Breoghania sp. L-A4: one gene and its partner. The protein of the gene in region 1 binds, or shares a complex with, the protein of each later gene. Links are inferred from orthologs where the notes say so. Each region holds a gene or a part of one and is shown on either strand. Other genes may lie near its edges. The genes, in order: D1F64_RS11265 and smc.

The links.
Region 2: the proteins of D1F64_RS11265 (region 1) and smc are in contact, whole or in part, in a crystal structure (PDB 3ZGX), measured with the Bacillus subtilis proteins. The link is inferred for Breoghania sp. L-A4 from one-to-one orthologs.

The regions. Positions count from the first base shown.
Region 1 is NZ_CP031841.1:2,450,138-2,461,109, forward strand. The notes cover bases 386-3,183. They hold D1F64_RS11265 (ScpA family protein), read left to right. Parts: upstream 386-1,254; coding sequence 1,255-2,112; downstream 2,113-3,183. Other genes in these bases: scpB (SMC-Scp complex subunit ScpB), read left to right, coding at 2,201-2,830; D1F64_RS11275 (ABC transporter ATP-binding protein), read left to right, coding at 2,908-3,183. In the rest of the region: D1F64_RS11255 (SPOR domain-containing protein), read left to right, coding at 1-53; more of D1F64_RS11275, read left to right, coding at 3,184-4,068; D1F64_RS11280 (twin-arginine translocase TatA/TatE family subunit), read left to right, coding at 4,148-4,378; Sec-independent protein translocase protein TatB, read left to right, coding at 4,432-5,076; twin-arginine translocase subunit TatC, read left to right, coding at 5,073-5,864; 5'/3'-nucleotidase SurE, read left to right, coding at 7,300-8,058; D1F64_RS11305 (protein-L-isoaspartate(D-aspartate) O-methyltransferase), read left to right, coding at 8,318-8,929; D1F64_RS23320 (hypothetical protein), read left to right, coding at 9,243-9,536; D1F64_RS11310 (peptidoglycan DD-metalloendopeptidase family protein), read left to right, coding at 9,533-10,525; D1F64_RS11315 (YkvA family protein), read left to right, coding at 10,545-10,916; D1F64_RS11320 (ATP-binding protein), read right to left, coding at 10,939-10,972. UniProt on the Bacillus subtilis protein: Participates in chromosomal partition during cell division. May act via the formation of a condensin-like complex containing Smc and ScpB that pull DNA away from mid-cell into both cell halves.
Region 2 is NZ_CP031841.1:1,067,199-1,079,371, forward strand. What follows is about bases 1-3,999. They hold smc (chromosome segregation protein SMC), read left to right. Parts: upstream 1-340; coding sequence 341-3,799; downstream 3,800-3,999. Other genes in these bases: D1F64_RS04985 (thioredoxin domain-containing protein), read left to right, coding at 1-229. In the rest of the region: D1F64_RS04995 (AtpZ/AtpI family protein), read left to right, coding at 4,113-4,493; D1F64_RS05000 (F0F1 ATP synthase subunit A), read left to right, coding at 4,544-5,293; D1F64_RS05005 (F0F1 ATP synthase subunit C), read left to right, coding at 5,372-5,599; D1F64_RS05010 (F0F1 ATP synthase subunit B), read left to right, coding at 5,779-6,327; D1F64_RS05015 (F0F1 ATP synthase subunit B), read left to right, coding at 6,339-6,818; D1F64_RS05030 (glycosyltransferase), read left to right, coding at 8,910-9,614; D1F64_RS05035 (BA14K family protein), read right to left, coding at 9,707-10,102; D1F64_RS05040 (hypothetical protein), read left to right, coding at 10,536-10,898; D1F64_RS05045 (MBL fold metallo-hydrolase), read right to left, coding at 10,972-11,973; moaB (molybdenum cofactor biosynthesis protein B), read right to left, coding at 12,086-12,173. UniProt on the Bacillus subtilis protein: Required for chromosome condensation and partitioning.

The DNA of each region.
Region 1 (10,972 bases):
GCGAAAGCCTTAAGGCCGCCGGTGGCGATTGTTTCGTGCGCCGCGCGCAATAGGGTCGCGCGTCATCAACAGGCGGGCCGGATTGTCGGCCCGCCGCGAAGACTTCCATTCCAGAAAACGCCGCCTCTCACGTCCGGCCGGAACACGCCATGACCTCAAAAGCCTTCATCACCGGCTGCGCGGGCGCGGTCCTGACATCTGACGAGCGGGCCTTCATCCGCGATGAACGCCCCTGGGGGCTGATTCTCTTCGCCCGCAACTGCATGGAGCCCGCCCAGATCCGCGACCTGGTGGCGGCGTATCGCGCCTGTGTGGGCCGGGGCGACGCGCCGGTTCTGATCGATCAGGAGGGTGGCCGGATCCAGCGCCTGAAACCGCCGCACTGGCCGGCCTATCCGCCGGGCCGGAGCTACGGCGAGCTCTTCTCGCGGGATCCGGCGCGCGGCAGACGCGCGGCCTGGCTCGGCGCGCGGCTGATCGCGGCGGATCTCGCTGCACTCGGAATCAACAGCGACTGTCTGCCGCTGCTCGACGTTCCGGTGCCCGGAGCGCATGATATCATCGGCGATCGCGCCTACGGCGAGGATGTGGATACGGTCAGCACGCTGGCGCGCGAATGCGCCGACGGTCTTCTGGCGGGCGGCGTGCTGCCGGTTGGCAAGCACATTCCTGGCCATGGCCGGGCGCATGTGGACAGCCACCTGGAGCTGCCGGTGGTCGACACGCCGGAAGCGGAGCTCGACCGCAGCGATTTCGAGCCGTTCCGCCGCCTGGCGGACCTTCCCCTGGCGATGACCGCGCATGTGATCTACGAATCCCTGGATGCGGCCAACCCGCGACCTGTTCGCGCGAAGTCATTGCGCGGATCATTCGCGGCGCGATAGGCTTCGACGGCTGTCTGATGAGCGACGACGTGTCCATGAAGGCGCTGCATGGCAGTATGGAGGCGCGGGTGGCGGCCTTGTTCGAGGCAGGATGCGATCTCGCGCTGCACTGCAATGGCGATTTTGACGAAATGTGCGCTGTGGCCGCCGGATCGCCGGTGCTCGCCGGCGAGGCCCTGAGGCGCGCGGACGTCGCCCTTGGCGCACTGGCGCCGGCGCAGCCGCTGGACGAGCCCGCGGCGCGCGAGGAATTCGCTGAGCTGATGGCGGCGGTCGCATAAGACGGCCGCGGAACATGGACTGATCCCGGATACGCTACGGGGATCGAGCGAGGAGAGACCCGGCGATGGCTGGCGATGACGGGCGGTCGATGGAGGATCTGCTGTCTTCGGCGCAGTCGCGCGACCGGGAGGCCGAAGGTCCGGCGCTGGTCGTAGATGTCGACGGCTATGAGGGACCTCTGGACCTGCTCTTGACGCTTGCGCGCAACCAGAAGGTCGATCTGGCGAAGATTTCCATTCTGGCGCTCGCCGAGCAGTATCTCGCCTTCGTGCATGAGGCGCGCAAGCTGCGGCTCGAACTGGCCGCCGACTATCTGGTCATGGCGGCGTGGCTGGCCTATCTGAAATCGCGGCTGCTGCTGCCCGCCCAGAAGGACGACGACGAGCCCAGCGGCGAGGAGCTTGCCGCGGCGCTCGCCTTCCGCCTGCGGCGTCTGGAGGCGATGCGCGAGGTCGCGGCGAAGATCATGAACCGCAACCGGCTGGGCCGGGACATTTTCGCCCGCGGGCATCCCGAAACCGCTTCCATCGTCAAGAAGAGCGAATGGGACGCGACGATCTACGACCTTTTGACGGCCTACGCCGCGCAGCGTCAGCGCCGCTCGGTAACCTCGGTGCGGGTGCAAAGGCGCACCGTCTGGGCGCTGCAGGACGCCCGTGCGCTTCTCACCCGCCTCATCGGCGTCACCACCGACTGGACGCCGATCGACTCGTTTCTTATGGAGTATCTCGTGGTCCCCGAGGAACGCACGACAGTCATGGCGAGTTCGTTTTCCGCGAGCCTGGAGCTGGTGAAGGAAGGCATGATCGAGATCCGCCAGTCCGGTTCCTTCTCGCCGCTCTACGTGCGCACGCGCGACAGCGCCTCGCGCGCGGGACGCGACACCGAAACCGGATCGCACAGGGAACCGGCCCGCGGCACAGGGGATACCAGCGTCAATGACTGAGAACGGCGAGCATTTGGGCGCCGCGGCCGGCGAGACGCGGGACAATGTGACCAGCCTGTCGCCCTCGCATCACCGCTTCGAGCTGCGCATGCTGGAGGCGCTTCTGTTCGCCTCCGCGGAACCCCTGGGCGACAAGGAACTGGCCGAGCGCATGCCCGAGAACGTCGATGTGGCTGCGCTCGTCGGCGAACTGCAGGCGGCTTACGCCGGGCGTGGCGTCAATCTGGTCCGCGTCGCGGGAAAATGGGCGTTCCGAACGGCCGACGATCTGTCGTTTCTGCTCCAGCGCGAGGCGATCGAGCAGAAGAAGCTCTCGCGCGCCGCGCTTGAAACCCTCGCCATCATCGCCTACCACCAGCCCGTCACCCGCGCGGAGATTGAAGACGTGCGCGGAGTCTCCATATCCAAGGGAACGCTGGATGTGCTGCTGGAGACCGGCTGGGTGCGCCTGCGCGGCCGCCGCCGCACTCCCGGAAGGCCAATCACCTACGGCACGTCGGACGCGTTTCTGGAACATTTCGCGCTCGATGCCATCGGCGACCTGCCGGGTCTGGAAGAGCTGCGCGGGGCCGGGCTTCTTGACAGCGCGGTGCCGGTGAACTTTCTGGTGCCGCAGCCGAACGACGATCCGGATCTGGCCGAGGACGAGGATCCGCTGACCGATCAGGACATGTTCGATGCGGGCATTCTCACTGGTGACGACGACGACCGGGATTAGCCCCGGATGATTTCGAGACGCTGCGACGGTTTCCGCGACGCGCAACCAAGAGAAAACCCTTTGAAAGACCGATCGCTGTGAATGTGAACGCAAAGGCCGATCCCACGCACTGGGGCCGGCGCGGCACGGCCGCGGCCACCATTGCCGCGCGGCTGTCGTTCTCCGGCATCTGCCACGACTACGACGGCCAGCCGTCGGTGCGCGATATCTCCATCGATGTCGATCCGGGCGAGGTGCTGTGCCTGCTGGGGCATTCGGGCTGCGGCAAGACGACCCTGCTGCGCATCGCCGCCGGTGTGGAGCGGCAGACATCCGGCCTGGTGATGATCAACGGCCGCGAGGTCGCCGGTCCCAACACGTTTCTGGCGCCGGAAAGGCGCGGCGTCGGCCTGATGTTCCAGGATTACGCGCTGTTTCCGCATCTGACGATCCTGCAGAACGTCTGTTTCGGCCTGACCGGCCTGCCGCGCGCGGAGGCCGAGCGTGAAGGCCTGAGCGCGCTCGCCCGCGTCGGGCTGGAGGCCTATGCCGCCGACTATCCCCATTCGCTTTCGGGCGGCGAGCAGCAGCGCGTGGCCCTGGCCCGCGCCATCGCGCCGCGTCCGGCCGTGGTGCTGATGGACGAGCCGTTCTCCGGCCTCGACCGGCGGCTGCGCGACAATGTGCGCGACGAGACGCTGGCGGTGCTGCGCGAGACCCGCGCCACCTGCATCGTGGTCACCCACGATCCGGAGGAGGCCATGCGCATGGGCGACCGCATCGCCTTGATGCGCGCCGGCCGGCTGGTGCAGATCGGTCCGGCGGATACGCTCTATGACAATCCTGTCGACGTATTCGCCGCGCGCTTCTTCTCCGAACTCAACGAGGTGAGCGGCGTCGCCCGGGGCGGGCGAGCCGAAACGCCGGTCGGCATCTTCGACTGCGAGGGCGTCGCTGACGGCGTCGATGTTGACATCTGCCTGCGGCCCCAGGGAATTGAGGTGATGGCGGACAGCGGCGCGCAAGCGGATGACGCGGCGTTGCAGGGACGGGTCACGCGCACCCGGTTTCTGGGTGAGGTGGACCTGCTGGACATCGCGGTTTCCGGTCTCGATCTGCCGCTCAAGGCGCGGGTGCGCGAGCGCGGGCGGTTTCGTGTCGGCGACGATGTCACGCTGGCCTTCGATCCGACAGATATTCTCGTCTTTCCGCGCGCGGACGGGCTGAAACCGGTTGCGGCGGGGGACGGGACGGCTTAAGTGCAGTGGTATGCGGGTCGGGAACGCCGCTGCGCAAGCGCGATCCTGAACGACAACGGACTTATCGGGAGTGGTCCACATGGGTTTGAGTATCTGGCAAATTCTGATCATCGCGGTTGTGGTGGTCCTGCTTTTCGGTCGCGGCAAGATCTCCGAGCTGATGGGCGATGTCGCCAAGGGCATCAAGAGCTTCAAGAAGGGCATGGCCGAAGACGAAACGGACGTGGCCGACACGAGCAAGACCATCGAGCATACGGACGCTCAAACCGTCTCCGCCAAAAAGGCGGAAGACCAGTCCAAGGCAGGCTGAACCAGGCACGGGCGGCGCGCCGCCCCTGAGGTTCGTCAAACAGGCGGCTGTTGATGTTCGATATCGGCTGGACGGAGCTGTTGGTGGTCGCCACGGTGGCAATTGTCGTGGTGGGACCCAAGGATCTGCCGCGCATGCTGCGGACCTTCGGGCAGACGGTGGGGAAACTGCGGCGTATGGCCGGAGAGTTCCAGTCCACCTTCAACGACGCTATTCGCGATGTTGAGAAACAGGCGGATATCGACGAGATGCGCAAGGCCGCCGACAAGGCCGCCAACTTCGACCCTCTCGGCGACATCAAGAAATCCTTCGATCCGGTGTCCAAGGCCGCCGCGGACATCAAGAAGGACCTGAGCGAGCCCGCCGTGGTCGGCAAGCCGTCGGCCGCGAAGGTGCCGCCCTCGGCAACCGAAAAGCTCGTGCCGGACAAGGCCGCTGTGGACAAGTCCGCTGCCGGGTCCTCCGCAAGCACGGCCAAACCGGCCGCTGCCGGGTCCTCCGCCTCAAAAAAGTCTGCGTCCGCGACGCCCGCTGCCAGGAAGGCTCCGGCCCACAGGAAGCCCGCGGCGAAGCCGGCCGCCAAGGCGCCGGCCAAGGCCGCCGCCACGAAGAAGACCTCTGCGTCCAAGGCAGCGCCGAAGACCGCCAAGACCAAGGCGGCCAGCACCGCTGAGGGCGCCGGAGACATCAAATCATGAGCGACGACGATATCGAAGCTTCAAAGGCTCCGTTGCTTGAGCATTTGATCGAGCTGCGTCAGAGGCTGATGAAGTCGATCATCGCGATTGCGATCGCCTTTGTGGTGTGTTTCTACTTCGCCTCCGATATCTTCAATATCCTGATCGTTCCCTACGAGCAGGCCGCCGGTTCCGAGCATCCGATTGAGATGATCTACACGGCGCCGCAGGAATTTTTCTTCACGCAGTTGAAGCTGGCGCTGTTTGGCGCGCTGTTCATCGCCTTTCCCGTGATCGCCTCGCAGATCTACATGTTCGCGGCTCCGGGTCTCTACAAGAACGAACGCTCCGCCTTCCTGCCGTATCTCTTCGCGACGCCGGTGTTGTTCGCCTGTGGCGCGGCGCTGGTCTATTTCTTCGTCATGCCCATGGCCATGACGTTCTTCCTGTCGATGGAGCAGGCGGGCGGGGAGGGCATCGCGGCGATCAAGCATTTGCCGCGGGTGTCGGAGTATCTCGGCCTGATCATGATTTTGCTGTTCGCCTTCGGGATGGTGTTCCAGCTGCCGGTGGCGCTGACGCTGCTCGCCCGCGCCGGCATGGTTTCCAGCACGACATTGCGCGAAAAGCGCAAATGGGCGGTGGTGATCACCTTCATCGTCGCTGCGGTCCTGACCCCGCCGGATCCGATCACCCAGATCGGCCTCGCGATCCCGACGCTGCTTCTCTACGAATTTTCCATCTTCGCGGTGGTCTATGTGGAGCGCAAACGCGCGGAAAAAGAGGCCGAGCGCGCCGAGGAGGTTTGATCCTGCGCACGCAATCGGTCATACACGGGCACGTTCACGGGCTTGGTGACCGGTCGCCTCGGCGCGCTGGACGCCCGCCCCTAGCAATTGCCTGACACTAGTCTGCCTGGGTGTGACCGATGTTTGATATCAGATGGATCCGAAGCAATCCGGACGCATTCGACCGCGCGCTGGAAAGCCGTGGCGCGGAGCCGCAGGCCGCGCGCCTGGTGGCGTTCGACGATGCGCGCCGCGCGCATGTCGCCAAGCTGCAGGAAGCCCAGGAGCGCCGCAACGCCGCCTCCAAGGAGATCGGCAAGGCCAAGGGATCGGGTGACAATGACCGCGCCCAGGCGCTGATCGACGAGGTCGCGCAGATCAAGGCCTTCATCCAGAGCGGCGAGGACGAGGAGCGTGCGCTGAGCGCGGCGCTCGACGACGCCATGGCGGCGATCCCCAACATTCCGCTCGACGATGTGCCGGTGGGCAAGGACGAGACCGGCAACGTCTTCTATCGCGCGCATGGCGACAAGCCGGCGCTCGATTTCGAGGCGAAGGAGCATTTCGAGATTTCCGGCCTGCAGGACGGGCTGGACTTCGGGACCGCCGCGAAACTCTCGGGCAGCCGCTTCGTGATCCTGAAGGGTCAGCTTGCTGCGCTCGAGCGCGCGCTCGGCCAGTTCATGATCAACCTGCACACCCGCGAGAACGGCTATCTCGAGGTCTCGCCGCCGCTTCTGGTGCGCGACGAGGCGCTGTTCGGCACCTCGCAACTGCCCAAGTTCTCCGAGGATCTGTTCAAGACCACCGATGGCCGCTGGCTGATTCCGACTGCGGAGGTGCCGCTGACCAATCTCGTGCGCGAGGAGATCCTCGACGAGAAGGTGCTGCCCATGCGGGTCACCGCGTTGACCTACTGCTTCCGCTCGGAGGCCGGCTCCTCGGGACGCGACGTGCGCGGCATGCTGCGCCAGCACCAGTTCCAGAAGTGCGAGCTGGTCTCCATCACCCGGCCCGAGGAATCGGAAGCCGAACTCGAGCGCATGCTCGGCTGCGCGGAAGAGGTGCTCAAGCAGATCGGCCTGCATTACCGCGTCGTGACCCTGTGCACCGGCGACATGGGTTTTGGCGCCCGCAAGACCTACGACATCGAGGTCTGGCTGCCTGGACAGGACGCCTATCGCGAGATTTCGAGCTGCTCGGTCTGTGGTGATTTCCAGGCCCGGCGCATGAATGCCCGCTTCCGTCCGAGGACGAGAAGGGCCTCAAGTTCGTGCACACGCTCAACGGCTCCGGCATCGCTGTCGGCCGCGCGCTGATCGCGGTTGTCGAGAACTACCAGAACGCGGACGGCACGGTCACCGTGCCCGAGGTGCTGCGGCCGCTGATGGGCGGGCTCGCGGTCATCGGCGCGCCGGCGGTCTGACACCATTCGACGGTCGCCACGGGAGACAGCATGCGCATTCTGATCACCAACGACGATGGCATCAACGCGCCGGGTCTTGCGGTTCTTGAACGCATCGCCCGGACGCTGTCGGAGGATGTCTGGGTCGTGGCGCCCGAGACGGACCAGAGCGGCGTGGCGCATGCGCTGTCGCTCAATGATCCGTTGCGGCTGCGCGATCTCGGGCAGAATCGCTTCGCCGTGCGCGGTACGCCGACCGATTGCGTGATCATGGGCGTGCGCGAGATCATGCGCGATGCGCCTGATCTGGTGCTGTCGGGCGTCAATCGCGGCGGCAATCTGGCCGAGGACGTGACCTATTCCGGCACCGTCGCCGGCGCCATCGAGGGCACCATTCTGGGCATCCGCTCGGTGGCCCTGTCGCAGGCCTACGGCTGGGAAACGCGCGACAATCCCAGCTATGAGGCGGCCGAACACCACGCGCCGGCGCTTGTCGAGAAGCTGGTGTCGATGCAGACGCCCGCCGGAACGCTGTTCAACGTCAATTTCCCCGCCCGCGCGCCCGATGCGGTCGGCGGCGTCGAGATCACCGCGCAGGGCAAGCGTAATCCCGATTCGCTCTATATTGATGCCCGCACGGACGGGCGCGGCAATCCCTATTACTGGCTGGCCTTCCAGCGCACCGAGATGGATCCGGCCAAGGGCACGGACCTGCACGCCATCATGAATGGCAACATCTCCGTGACGCCACTGCGGCTCGACATGACGGATCACGAATTCATGCGAAATCTCTCCGATAAGCTTGCATAATGACGTCGGGGCGCGTTGCCGTCCGGCGACATGCCGGCCGGCTCCTGGCGCGCCTTGAACGCCGGGCGCGGGCGTGCCGGCCTTCGGGTAGGGCTCCGGCGCCCTCGGCGTGACGCCTCTCAAACCGCGTGGAGCCGCGCATGGCGGGATCTGACCGCAAGGCCGACGGCACGGGCACCGGCCGGGATACGGCCGCCCCGATGACGCGCAGTCCCGCGCGCGGCTGCAGAGCGAGCGCGAGGCCTGCCTGTCGCTGATCATGCAGCTGCGCGCCCGCGGCGTCAGTGACGCGCGGCTGCTCAGCGCCATCGAGCGCGTGCCCCGGCGTCTGTTTCTCGCCGCCCGCCAGCATGTGCTTGCCTATGTGGACACCCAGCTTCCTATCGAATGCGGCCAGAGCATTTCCGCGCCCTCGACCATCGCCACCATGCTGGAGCATCTGAAAGTCGGCGCGCGGGACTCCGTTCTGGAGATCGGCACGGGCTCGGGCTACCAGGCGGCGCTGCTGTCGCATCTGGCGGCCAGGGTGGTGACGCTGGAACGCTACCGCACTCTGGTGGAACTCGCCCGCCAGCGCTTGGCGACGCTGCGCATGGACTCCGTTCAGGTGGAACTGGCCGACGGACTGCTGGGCTGGGCGAAGGAGGCGCCCTTTGGCCGAATCATCGTGACCGGCAGTGTCGAGGCGATCCCGGAGGCGCTGAAGGCACAGCTCGATCCCGATGGCGGCGTGCTGATCGCGCCGGTCGGCGTCCCGGGTCAGCCGCAAAAACTGACGCGCGTCGTGCGCAGCGGCGACGATTTCGCGCAAACCGAGGTCGCGCCCGTGCGTTTCGTGCCGATGGTGGCGGGGATCGCCGCGCGGCTCTGACGCCGCATCGCTCGTATCGGTGGTTACCACAACCGGTCCGGCTTTAAAGCTTTATCAACGTTACCGGTATTAACTATGGGCCTGTCTTCAAATGCGTAGATCGAATTTGAGTAGAGCCTATGTCCCGCACCGAGTACACGTTTCGCTCCCGGTTGATGTCCCGCGTCGCAGTGATTGCGCTCGTCTCGGGCCTTGCTGCCGGTTGTAGCAGTGGCGTCGAGCGTTTTGGCGGTCCGATCTATACCGGCGGCACGCAGAATCAAAAAGACATCCTTGGCGGCCCGTCACCCAGCCAAGCTATGACGACATTCTCATGTCCTCCAATCCTGACGATGTCACCGGCTCGGTCAACACCGGCAATACCTCGCGCTACGCGAACACCGGCTACGCAAGCAACAGCGCCGTGCAGCGCGGCGTGCTGCCGTCGTCCTCCGGGACGAACCGGGGCGTGCCGATCGTCGCGGCGCAGGGGCCGCAGCCCGTGCCGCTGTACACCGGCTCCGTTTCGCCGCGCTCGAACGCCGTCGACACCAGGCGCCCCAGACCCGTACCACACAGTCCCAACCCGCCAAGCCGGGCTGGACGACTGCCGGCGGCACCTGGGTGACGCTGGAGCGTGGCGAAAGCGTTCAGACCGCCTCGCGCCGCTACGGCGTGCCGGTGAGCGCGATCCAGGCGGCCAACGGTCTCAACGGCGATCCGAATTTTCCGCGTGAAGGTCAGCGTCTGATCATCCCGTCCTACAATCACGGCTCATCGGTGCAGGCCAACGCGCTGCCCACGCCGCAGCGCCCGCAGGCGCCCGACGCCCGCGACACGGCCTCCAACGTGAAGCCGGTGCGCACCAGAACGGTCCGCGTCGCCTCCAATGCCGACGTGGTGCCCGATCCCAAGCCGATGCGTCCGCGCGTGGTGAACTCCGCGCCGGTGCGTGCCGTCGCGCCGTCGCAGGTTTCACGCGTCGAGGCTCCGTTGGAGGAGCCGCGCCGCAAGCCCGCCGCCTCTGCTGCCTACACCCGCACGACGCGCGCCACCGAAACCGCTCCCGCGGCGCCGATCGCGGTGAGCCCGAAACTCCGCCCCAAGGTTTCCCGTCCGGTGCGGTCGGAGCCTGAGCGCGCCGCGTCGCGCGAGGAAGAGGCATCGGGGAACCAGATCGCCAACATTACCGCGCAGCCGGATCCCGAAACCACCGAATCGGTTGGTGACAGCAATGCGAACCGCTTCCGCTGGCCCGTGCGTGGTCGGGTGATCTCCAGCTTCGGCCGCAAGGCCGGCGGGGCGCGCAACGACGGCATCAATCTGGCCGTGCCGGAAGGCGCGCAGATCCGCGCTGTGGAAAGCGGCACGGTGATTTACTCGGGCAACGAATTGAAGGGCTACGGCAATCTGGTGCTCATCCGGCACGAGGACGGCTGGGTCTCGGCCTACGCGCACAACAGCGAGCTGATGGTCCGGCGCGGCGACACGGTCCGCCGGGGCGATGTGGTTGCCGCCGCCGGCTCCACCGGCTCCGTCAGCCAGCCGCAGCTCCACTTCGAGCTGCGCCGCGGCAACAAGCCCGTCGATCCGCTGCAGTATCTCTCCAAGGTCTGACGCCAGGGTCCGCGGTGCCGTGCTGGCCCGCCTGAAGGATTGGGCGCGCATCGTCAAACGCGACGTGCTTGCCGTCTATCTGGCGGGCCGTGATCCGCGGGTGCCGTGGTATGCGAAGGTCCTGGCCGCCGTGGTGGCTGGATACGCGCTCTCACCGATCGACCTGATTCCCGACTTCATCCCGCTGCTCGGCTATCTGGACGACGCAGTCATTGTTCCGCTCGGCATTCTGCTGGTCATCCGGCTGATCCCGCCCGAGCTCATGGCCGAACATCGCGCCGCCGCCGAGGCGATGCGATCAAGGCCGGTCAGCCTGTGCGCCGCGGCAGCCGTCGCCGCCGCGTGGATCGCGTCGATCGCGCTGTGCGGCTGGCTTTTCTGGCGCTCCTGACCGTCCCGCCAACCCCCACACGCTACTCCGTCAGCGGCACGCCGAGGCGTCCCGCC
Region 2 (12,173 bases), 1.4 Mb from region 1 along the record:
CACGCAGAACCCGCTTGACGCTCTCAAGAGCATGGCCAAGCAGATCGGCTTCAGCGAAAAAACCTTTGAAGAATGCCTGAAGAATCAGGAAATTCTGGATGGACTGAATTGGGTGAGAGATCGGGCGAACACCGAGTTCGGGGTGAACTCGACGCCGACCTTCTTCATCAACGGCGAACAGCATCGCGGGGCGCTCTCTGTTGAAGAGCTGGACAAGATCCTCGGCTAGCTTCTGCACAACCGGCGTGGCCGCCATGCGAATGGCCGGCCCGCCGGACGGCTTTCGGGTATGCGCCCGGGCGGACCTGTGCCCTGCAAGCCGCGGGGCGGGCACGCCGCGATGAAATTTTCCAAGCTGCGCCTTCTGGGCTTCAAGTCCTTCGTGGAGCCGACGGAATTCCACATCCGCGACGGGTTGACCGGCGTCGTCGGCCCCAACGGCTGCGGCAAGTCGAATCTCGTCGAGGCCATGCGCTGGGTCATGGGCGAGAATTCCTACAAGAACATGCGCGCGTCCGGCATGGACGACGTGATCTTCTCCGGTTCCCTGAACCGTCCGGCGCGCAACACCGCCGAAGTCACCCTGTTTCTCGACAATTCCGAGCGCAAGGCGCCTGCCGGCTTCAACGACGACGACGCGCTGGAGATTTCCCGCCGCATCGAGCGCGAGGCCGGCTCCGCCTACAAGATCAACGCCAAGGACGTGCGTGCCCGGGACGTGCAGCTTCTGTTCGCTGACGCCTCCACCGGCGCGCGCTCGCCGGCGCTTGTCGGCCAGGGGCGCATCGGCGAGCTGATCGCCGCCAAGCCCACCGCACGCCGTCAGATCCTCGAAGAGGCCGCCGGCATCTCCGGCCTGCACTCGCGCCGGCACGAGGCGGAATTGCGCCTGCGCGCGGCGGAGACCAATCTCGAGCGCCTGGAAGATGTGCTGGTCCAGATCGACGGCCAGCTCGAAGGGCTCAAGCGCCAGGCGCGCCAGGCGAGCCGCTACCGCAATCTCTCCGCCGACATCCGCCAGGCGGAAGCCGCGATCCTCTATCTGCGCTGGCAGGAGGCGCAGGGCGCCATGGCGCAGGCGCAGACGCAGCTCGGCGAGGCGCTGTCGCGGGTCAACGAGGTGGCATCGGCTCAGGCGCAGACCGCCAAGGATCAGGCGATCGCCGCCCATCAGGTGCCGCAACTGCGCGATGCGTCCGCGCGCGCCGGCGCTGCGCTGCAGCGGCTGGTGCTGGCGCGCAACGAGCTGGACGCCGAGGACCGGCGCATTCGCGAGCGGCTGCGCGATCTGGAGCAGCGCCGCAACCAGTTGGCGCAGGATCTCGAGCGCGAGGAGCGCATGGGCGCGGAGAACGTCGAGCTGCTCGCCGCGCTCGACGTGGAAGAAGCGCAACTCAAGCAAGAGAACGAAAGCGTCCAGGCGCGCACCGGGGAAGTCGAGGCGAAGCTCGAAGAGGCGCAGGGGCGTCTGGCCGACAGCGAGGCGCGGCTCGCGGAGAAGACCGAGGAGAATGCGGGGCTCTCCGCCCAGCGCAACCAGCTTCAGCGCGCCGTGGGCGAGCTTGCGGGCCGCGTGGAGCGCTTCAAGCAGCAGGCCGGCGAGATCGTGCGTGAGCTGGAGGCGGTGCGCGAGCGCATCTCCAGCGCCCATGATGTGGAGGAAAAACGCGCCGGTCTCGAGGCGATGGAAGAAGCCCTCGCGATGGCGGAGGAGCGGGTGGATGTGGCGGAAGCCGCGACCCGCGCCGCGCGCGAGGCCGAGCAGAGCGCGCGCGGGCCGCTGACGGACGCCGAGCGGCGGCTGAGCGGGCTGCAGAGCGAGGCCAAGGCGCTCAAGAGCATTCTTGACGTGGCGTCGGGCGGCCAATGGCCGCCGGCGGTTGACAGCGTGTCGGTGGCGACCGGCTTTGAGGCGGCCCTTGGCGCGGCCTTCGGCGAGGATCTGGACGCGCCGCTGAGTTCCGAGGCCCCGGTGCACTGGGGCGCGGAACACCCCGGCGCGGATGATCCCACGCTGCCCGACGGCGTCGAGGCGCTGGCCGATCATGTGGACGCGCCCGCCGCGCTGCGCCGCAGGCTGCGCCAGATCGGTCTGGTGGATCGCGCCGACGGCCCGCGGCTGCAGGCGCTGTTGAAGCCGGGTCAGCGTCTGGTGGCGCGCGAGGGCGATCTGTGGCGTTGGGACGGCTTCACCGTCGCCGCCGAAGCGCCGACGCCGGCCGCCCAGCGGCTGGCCCAGCGTAACAGGCTGATCGAGATCGAGGACCGCATCCAGGCGATGGCCGGGGAGGTCGAGGACTGCCGCGTGGCCCTGGAAAACGCGCAAGGTGCCGTGCGCGTGGCCTCCGAAGCCGAGCAGGCGACCCGCGGTGAGGTGCGCGAGGCGCAGCGGCGGGTGTCGGACGCGCGCAACGCGCTGGCCGAGGTGGAGCGCGCGGTGGCCCAGCTGATCGCCCGCCAGGGCGCGCTTGAGGACAGCCAGCAGCGCATCCTGCCGGAGCTCGAGGAGGCCGGCGAGGCGCTCGCCGAGGCGCGCGCGGCTCTGGAGGCGATTCCCGACGCCTCCGGTCTGGAGGACGCCATCGCCCGCATGCGCGGGGCGGTGGCCGAGGAACGCGCGGCCGTCTCCGAGATCCGCGCCACCCGCGACGGGCTGTCCCGCGAGCACGAGATGCGGCAGCGCCGCGTCGAGGCGATTGCGCGTGAACGCAAGAGCTGGATCGAGCGCGCCGCCAACGCCGAACGCCATCTGAGCGTGCTGCGCGAACGTCAGGAAGAGGCGGCGGAGGAAATCGCCGCCCTTCAGGAAGCGCCAGGGGACATCGAGGAAAAGCGCCGCGCGCTGATCGGTGAAATCGCCAAGGCGGAAGACGCGCGCGTGGAGGCTGACGACGCGCTGGCGGTTGCCGAGACCCTGCTGCGCGACGCCGACCGGGCCGCCAAGGACGCGCTGGAAGGCCTGTCGTCGGCCCGCGAGGGCAAGGTGCGGGCCGAGGAGCGCGCGGAAGCCGCCAAGGCGCGCATGGCCGACGTGGAGGCGCGCATCGAGGAGGCACTGGAGGTGCCGCCGGGCGCCCTGCGCGAGATCGCCGGACTGAAGGAGGGCGCGCCGCTGCCCGATCTCGACGCCAGCGAGCGACGGCTGGAGCGCTACCGGGTCGAGCGCGAGCGGCTCGGCGGGGTCAACCTGCGCGCCGAGGACGAGATGACGGAAGTCTCCGAGCAGCGCGAGGCGCTGATCACCGACCGCGACGATCTGATCGAGGCCATCCGCCGGTTGCGCACCGGCATCGCCAATCTCAACCGCGAGGCGCGCGAGCGGCTGCTGGCGTCCTTCGAGGTGGTCAACGAGCATTTCCAGCGGCTGTTCACGCATCTGTTCGGCGGCGGCATGGCCGAGTTGCAACTGGTCGATTCGGACGATCCGTTGGAGGCGGGGCTGGAAATCGTCGCGCGCCCCCCGGGCAAAAAGCCGCAGACCATGACGCTGTTGTCCGGCGGCGAGCAGGCGCTCACCGCCATGGCGCTGATTTTCGCGGTGTTTCTGACCAATCCCGCGCCGATCTGCGTGCTCGACGAGGTGGACGCGCCGCTCGATGACGCCAATGTCGAGCGCTATTGCGATCTGCTCGATGAAATGGCCAAGCTCACCGACACGCGCTTCGTGGTGATCACCCACAACCCCATCACCATGGCGCGGATGAACCGGCTGTATGGCGTCACCATGGCCGAGCGCGGCGTCTCGCAGCTTGTTTCCGTCGATCTGGAAGTGGCGGAACGCATCCTCGACGCGGTATAGGCGCGCGGCGCGTTTCTATCCACAGCTCCGTCGCCGCGCCGCGATGCGAATCCCCACCGCCATTCCAAGGTCGCATGGACATGCCGCGCAAAGCGTGGCATAACCTGCGGCGGATGGGCTTTGCGCCGATGATTTCTGTTTAGTTTCAATAGCTTAATAGTGATCTGAGGCTTCTTGACACCAGCCGGGGCGGCAACTATGGTGCGCCCGGCTTTCGGGGCGTTGAACGTTTCCCGGTTTTCCGGCGTTGACGGTGGGAATGCGCAAGGCGCATGAACACGGTTGTGTTGGCCGGAAAGGCGAGGATACGCGAATGGATCCGAAGGACACCCTGTCCGAGCGGCGGGAACAGTTGAACCGGTCGCTGGATGAGCGCCGCCGCATCGACGAAGAGGTCGAGCGGAAAAAGGCGCGCACCAGCGATGCCCAGGGGTTCGCCCAGGCGATGCGTCTGTCGACGGAGTTCGTCGCGGGCGTGCTGGTGGGCGGCGGGCTCGGCTGGTTCGCCGATCAGTTTTTGGGCACGTCGCCGTGGGGGCTGATCGTGTTCCTTCTTCTGGGCTTCGTTGCCGGCGTCCTGAATGTGTTGCGTTCAGCGGGCTTGATGGCTGAACACAAGATTCGGGCGGCCGACGATGATCGTGCGGGCCCCGCCCGCGACACCGCTGATGAGACTCGGCGCGACTTAGACTGACACACCGCGCCTCGGCGCATCATAACGAGCCAGCACAAGGGGCTGACCCGGTGGCGAACGATCCGATACATCAGTTTCAGATCACCAAGATTTTCCCGGTGGAAATCGGCGGTCTCGACTTCTCCTTCACCAACTCCTCCCTGTTCATGGTGGCGGTGGTGGCCGTGAGCACGGCGTTTCTCGTCCTGGCGACGAGCGGCCGTGGCCTCGTGCCGACCCGGTGGCAGTCGCTGGCGGAGATGAGCTACGAGTTCGTCGCCAGCACGCTGCGAAGCTCGGCGGGCAGCGAAGGCATGAAGTTCTTTCCCTTCGTGTTCTCGCTGTTCATGTTCGTGCTGATCGCCAATCTCATCGGCATGTTCCCGTATTTCTTCACCGTGACCAGCCATCTGATCGTGACATTCGCGCTTGCCATGTCGGTGATCCTGACGGTGGTGGTCTACGGCGTGGGCAAGCACGGCTTCGGCTTCTTCAAACTGTTCGTACCAGAAGGCGTTCCCGCGCTTCTGATTCCGCTGGTGACGCTGATCGAGGTGATTTCCTTCCTCTCGCGCCCCATCAGCCTCTCGGTTCGTCTCTTCGCCAACATGCTTGCCGGACACATCACGTTGAAGGTGTTCGCCGGCTTCGTGGTGAGCTTGGGCGGAATGGGCGCCCTCGGCATTGGCGGAGCGGTCCTGCCGCTGGCCATGGTCGTGGGCCTCACGGCACTGGAGTTCCTCGTTGCGTTCCTGCAGGCCTACGTCTTCACGGTGCTGACCTGCATGTATCTCAACGATGCGCTGCATCCGGGCCACTAGGAACACCTCATCGCCGGCCACCCGGCTGATTTCACAAACACGTCAATCGATCGAACGATCTACCAAGGAGTCATCGTCATGGAAGCAGAAGCAGCAAAGTACATCGGCGCCGGTATCGCATGTCTCGGCATGGGCGGCGCGGGCATCGGCCTGGGTAACATCTTCGGCAGCTATCTGGCGGGCGCCCTGCGCAACCCGTCCGCGGCCGACGGCCAGTTCGGCCGCCTGATCTTCGGCTTCGCCGTGACCGAAGCTCTCGGCATCTTCTCGCTGCTCGTCGCTCTTCTCCTGCTGTTCGCGGTCTAATCGCAAACGGTCAATTGACGCGACACCGGTGGCGGCGCCTCCGGGCGCCGTTCGCCTGCTCCAGACCACCGGGGCAGGCGCCGCGCCCGGATCGCGCAGGCCCGCAGGGTTCGTGACGGGGTCTGAACCCCGCGCGGGCCTGTTTCCGGGTCGGACCCATCAGGTATCTGGAGGCGTATATGGCGGCTGAGACCCATAACACCGAAATTCAGGTGCCGCATGGCGGCGAGGGCGCAAAGGGTGCCTTTCCGCCGTTCGACGCCACGACATTTCCCTCGCAGCTTCTGTGGCTGGCGATCACCTTCGGCCTGTTCTACTACATCATGGCCAAGATGGTTCTGCCGCGCATCGGCGGTATTCTGGAGGACCGGAGCGACCGGATCGCCGGGGACCTCGCCGAAGCCGAGCGGCTGAAGCACGAGACGGACGCGGCGATCGCCGCCTACGAGCAGGCTCTGGCGGAAGCGCGCAACAAGGCGCACGGCATCGCCCAGACCAGCCGTGACAAACTCTCCGCCGAGGTCACCGCCAAGCGGACCGCCGTGGAAGCCGATCTCGCGGGCAAGCTGAGCGCGGCCGAGGAGCGGATCTCCACGATCAAGACCGCGGCGCTCGCGCAGGTTGGCGAAATCGCCACCGAGACCACCTCGGCGCTGGTCGAGGCGTTGCTCGGCAAGGCCCCGACGAAGGCTGACACGGCCAAGGCCGTCAAAGCCAGCATGAACTGAGGACGCACGTCATGGACGCGACATTCTTCGCTCTGGTTGCACTGATCCTGTTCTTCGGCGTGATCGTCTGGGCCAAGGTTCCGGGCAAGATCACCGGCGCGCTCGACTCGCGCGCCGACGCCATCAGGGACGAGCTCGACGAAGCCCGCCGCCTGCGCGAGGAAGCGCAGTCGCTGCTGGCCGACTATCAGCGCAAGCGCCAGGAGGCCGAGGGCGAGGCGGAGGCGATCATCGCCGAAGCCAAGCGCGAGGCCGAAATCCTGACGGCGGAAACCAACGCCGCCCTCGAGGAGATGATCGCGCGCCGGACCAAGGCCGCGGAATCGAAGATCGCCCAGGCCGAAAGCCAGGCGATCGCCGAGGTCCGGGCTCGCGCAGCCGACGTCGCCGTCTTGGCGGCCGAGAAGATTCTCACCGCCAAGGTGACGGATGCGGCGGCCGACAAGCTCATCGCCGACGGCATCGCCGAAATCAAGGGCGCGCTGAACTGACATCCGGTTTCAGTCGCGAGTGAATGAAAAGGCCGCCCTCCGGGGCGGCCTTTTTTGTCTGGGCTCCCGCTCAGGCCCGCTCCAGACGGTCGCGGATGGGGCGGAAGCTCTGGCGATGGTGCGCGGTGACCCCATGGGCGTCCAGCGCCTCGGCGTGCGCCGCGGTGCCGTAACCCTTGTGGCGCTCGTAGCCATAGGCGGGAAACAGGTCCGCAAGCCGCAGCATCAGCCGGTCACGGGTGACCTTGGCGACGATGGAGGCCGCGGCGATCGACAGGGAGCGCACGTCCCCTTGATGACATGCTGACCCGGACAGATCAGCCCTGGCGGCACGTCGCGGCCATCGACCAGAACGCCGTAAGGGGCTTCGGGCAAGGCCCCGACGGCGCGGCGCATGGCCCACAGGGTCGCCGCGCGAATGTCGGTCGCATCGATGCGGCGGACCGAAGCCATCGAGATGCCGACGTCCGCGACCGCGCAGATCTCCCCATACAGCCGCTCGCGCTCCGCCTCGCTGAGCTTCTTGGAATCGTTCAGGCCATGGGGAATGGCATTGGGATCGAGGATCACCGCGGCGGTGACCACCGGTCCGGCCCAGGGCCCGCGTCCCGCCTCATCGACGCCGGCGATCCGGGCGCCATCGTTGCCCAGTTGCCGCGCGAACGCGCCTTCCAGGGAAAGGTCAGGCAAGAGCGGCAGCGAAAAGCCGCGCTTCTTCGCAACAGAGGCCGGTTTCGCGGCGGGTTTCTTGGCGCGTGGCACGGCTGAGCGATCCGGCTGATGAGGGAACGCCATGATACGGCGATTCTCGCGCGGATGCGCGCCGCGTCAGAACAGGCTGAGCTGTTCCGCGGCTTTGAGCGGCGGGACGAAGGCATCGCACGTGAGCCGCAGCCGGCGCTTGTTGAATCCCAGGCGCCTGGAGGCGAGCTCGAAGCGGCGGCCGATCTGCCAGGCGTAGGGGCCGGTGCCGGTCATCCGGCTCGACCAGTTGGCGTCATAGTCCTTGCCGCCGCGCATGGAGCGCAGCACCGAGATCACGTGGCGGTATCGGTCGGGATAATTGCGCGCCAGCCAGTCCTTGAACAGCCCGCTGACCTCGCGCGGCAGCCGCAGCAGCACATAACCCGCCTCGCGCGCGCCCCTGTCATAGGCCGCCTGCAGGATCGGCTCGATCTCCGCGTCGTTGAGCGCCGGAATGATCGGCGCGACCATGACGGAGGCCGGAACGCCCGCCTCCGCCAGCCGGGCGATGGCCTCCAGCCGCTTCATCGGCGCGGAGGCACGCGGCTCCATCGCGCGCGCCAGCTTGCGGTCCAGCGTCGTCACCGACAGCGCCACCTTCACCAGCCCGCGCTCGGCCATCGACGAGAGAATGTCGAGATCGCGCAGCACCGTGGCCGACTTGGTGACGATGCCCACGGGATGGTTGGCCGCATCCAGCACCTCCAGCACCTGGCGCATGATGCGATAGTCGCGCTCGATCGGCTGGTAGGGATCGGTGTTGGTGCCGATGGCGATGGTCTTCGGCCGGTAGCCCGGCGCCGACAGCTCGCGTTCCAGAAGTCCCGCCGCATTGGGCTTGGCGAAAAGCCGGCTCTCGAAATCCAGCCCCGGCGACAGGCCCATGTAGGCGTGGCTGGGGCGGGCGAAGCAATAGATGCAGCCATGCTCGCAGCCGCGGTAGGGATTGATCGAGCGGTCAAACGAGATGTCGGGCGAGTCGTTGCGGGTGATGATCCGGCGCGCCGCCTCGATCTGCACCTCCGTCTTCAGCGCCGGGAGATCGGCGAGCCCCTCCCAGCCGTCGTCGAAATCCTCGCGGATCTCGTTCTCGAAGCGGCCGGAGATGTTCGTGCCCGCGGCGCGTCCGCGCCGCCGGTCGGGATCGATCTGTACGCCGACCACGGTGTCGTGCGCCTCGCCGGACGCAGGGGGCCACGACGCTGGAGAATCGGCTGTGGGTGCGGGTGTGTGTTCCATGGCCCGAGGATACGTCCGAGATGAGAACATATCAAGAACATTTGCCGCGTGGGGCCATGGACTTTTGGTGATCTCGCATTGCGGCGGAAAAAGCTGTATTTATCAAGCATGTTTGCAGTTGTGATCCCGACCCGAAATTCAGAAGCCACGCTCGTCGAGGTGCTGGCGGCGCTTGTGCCTGCCGCGGCCGACGGCATCGTCAGGGAAGTGATTGTCGCTGACGCCGGTTCGACTGATGCGACGGAGGCGATCGCGGACGGCGCCGGTTGCCGCTGGGTGGTGGTGTCCGGCGGGCGCGGCGGACAGCTGGCCGCCGGCGCCGCAGCGGCCAAGCGCGGCACCTGGCTGATGTTTCTGGAGCCCGATTGTATTCTGGAGGCTGGCTGGCACCATGAAGTGGCGGGTTTCGTCGAACGGGCGGAACGCTCGGCGCGCGCCGACACTGTTGCGGGGCGCTTCCGCTATGCCGTCGATGAACTCGGTTGGACCGCCCGGCTGAAGGAATGGTGGGCCTGCACCCGCAGCATCGTCTTCGGCATCGGCTATGCCAATCAGGGGCTGGTCCTGTCGCGCCAATTGTACGACCGGCTTGGCGGCCACAGGCCGCTTGAGGTGATGGCGGACGCCGATTTCGTGCGCCGCCTCGGCCGCCGGCGCATCGTGCATCTGGGCGTGCGGGCGGAGACCAGAAGCGTCGCTCGGGAGGCCGAGCGCGGTTTTGGCGCGGCCCTGCGCGCGGCGCTTCGGCCGATGCTGTTCTGGCTGCGCGTGCCGTCCCCGCTCATCGGCCGGCTGTGCGGCACCTCACGCTGAGCGGCGCTTCCCTGACAGCATGAGCGTGGAAAACGCCCGGAGGAGCGGGCTCATCCGGGCGCGGTCGTGTCCTGGTCGCGTTGGTGCGCGGCTCAGCGGAACGGGCTGCGGCAGTAGTGGTAGCGCCCGTCGTATCCCAGATACTGGTCCGTGCGCGGGTTGTAGGACCGGTAGCGGTTCAGGCACCAGCGCACATGGCGGCTGCCGGCGCGGCGCGGCCGGTAATCGCGCCGCGGCGGCGGGCGGCGATAGCGCGGACGGTCCCAGCGCGGACGGCGGTAGCGTGGCCACGGCTCGTAGTACTGGGCCAGAACAAGGGGCGTCGCCGCCGCGGCAGCCAGCATTGGCGGCGTCACGGTGGTGGCGCCCACAGCCGCAATGCCTGACTGGGACGCGGGGACAGTGGAAGCCGACGCGGGGGCGACGGCGAGGGCGAGCCCAAACAGGCCCGGAACAAGAAGCCGTCGTGCCAATTGACGAATATTCATAGAACTCTCCGTTACCAAATCAGCGGTTGGCACCCGCGGCCGGATTACGTGTCCGGTCATTGCGGAGCGAACTGGAAAAAACAGTCGAACGGCGAAAGCCGGACGCTCATGAAGCGATCCGAATGGGGCGAAATCAAGCACTCCGGGCCGGACCGATGCGTACATACACTGTGCGCCCTTGTATCAATAGCAGCCGACCGTCATGCCATTCGTTGATTTATGTCACAGTTTTGGCGATCGCGCCGCGATCAGACCCGCTGGCGCCGGGACCGGCGGCGGTCGGCGCCTTTGTATCCCGTTTGATATGTAATTAAAAAAATTTATGACAAAATATGCGAGATACAATTCAAAAAAACACTGTATAATTCAAAAATTACTTAAAGAAGTAATGTAAATATAGTTAGATTTTATATTTATACTTAAGGAGGTCAGGGTGTCTGATTCAGGTACTTTGGTAATATCGAACAATTCCCAGTGGTACATCGCATACTGGATTCCCTATGATGAATGGTGGAACTGCTGCGATCAGCCAACGCGGGGATCCGTCGTTCGTGTTGCGCCCCGGTCGCAATCTCACGGAATAGCCTTCGCGCGGACCGATGGGCATGGATGCAGCGGCAAACAGGGCCAGTTCACCATTATCCCGAGCCTGCCGACGATCGAGGCCGAGGGGCAGCAGTTCTGGTTCGACAGCGGCGGCAAGCTGGAGCTGCATGGAAGCACTCCGAACTACGTCAGTCAGCTCGAGCAGATCCCGGGCGGCGTCTTCGTCTGGACCGTAACGCCTCCTGCCTGATCAGCGGCGCCGGCGCGTGCCGCTTACCCGGCGGCGGATGCCCGCGGGCACCCGCCGCCGGACCATTCATGACCTAGAGGAACAGCTCGTATGCCGAGGGCACCCAGCGGTAGGCACCGTCCTTGGCTTCGAGATAACCCACGGCGGGGAACGGCATGTGATAGCCGGTCACGGGGATGCCGTCGGCCGCCGCCATGTCGAACAGTTTCTTGCGGGTCGCCCCGGCGCGTTCCTTGTCCATGTCGAAGCGCACGTGCCAGTCCGGCCGCTGCACGGAGACCACGAAGTGGTTGGCGGTATCCGCCCACACCAGCAGCCGCTTGCCGCCGCTCTCGATGTGATAGGCCATGTGGCCGGGCGTGTGGCCGTAGGCCTCCACGGCGGTGATGCCCGACACGACGTCGCCGCCGGGCTCCAGGAACGTCATCTTCTCCGCCAGCGGCACCACGTTCGCCTGCACCAGCTTGGCCGCGCCCTCGGTGGGTCCGGAAAGCCGGTCCGGCGCGGCCCAGAAATCGTATTCCTGACGGCCCGTCACATAGCGTGCATTGGGGAAGGCGGGGCTGCCGTTCTCCATCAGCCCGCCGATGTGGTCGGGATGCATGTGGGTGATTACCACCACGTCGACCTGATCGGGCGCGTATCCCGCCTGTTGCAGGGCGGCGACGAAATTGCCGGCGTTGGGCCGTCGCGCCGCGCCGTTGCCGGTATCCAGGATGACCAGTTCCGAGCCGGTGTTGACGATCACCGGGTTGAACTGGATTTCCATTTTTGTCGGAGGCAGGTGATTTTCCTCCGCCAGCGCCTGCACGGCCGCCGCGTCCTGGTCCTGGCCGAAGATCGGGTGCGGTCCGTCAAGCGTGATGCCGCCGTCGGCGGCCGTGGTGATCTCGAAGTCGCCGAGCTTGAACCGGTTCACGCTGGGGCGTGTCGCGCCCAGCATGGGAGCGGCGGCGCGAACGGGGCCGGCGCGCAGAATGAACGGGGCGGCGAGCAGGCCTGTTGCGAGCTGCAGCGTGCGCCGCCGGGTGAGGGCCGCGGTGACCGGTGTCTTGGTGATGGGTGTGTCGTGCATGATCCTACCTCCGTGGATCAGGCAGGATAATCCACGCAGGGGCGCGGGCGAATGACGCAAGCGGCCATGCTGGCCAACATTTTCGTGATCGACTCCCGCCGCAGGGCGGGCCTCACGCCTCGCGCAGCTTGCCGCGCTTGAGGTGCTCGTCGAGCCGCGGCAGGATTTCCACGAAGTTGCACGGCATGTGACGGTAGTCG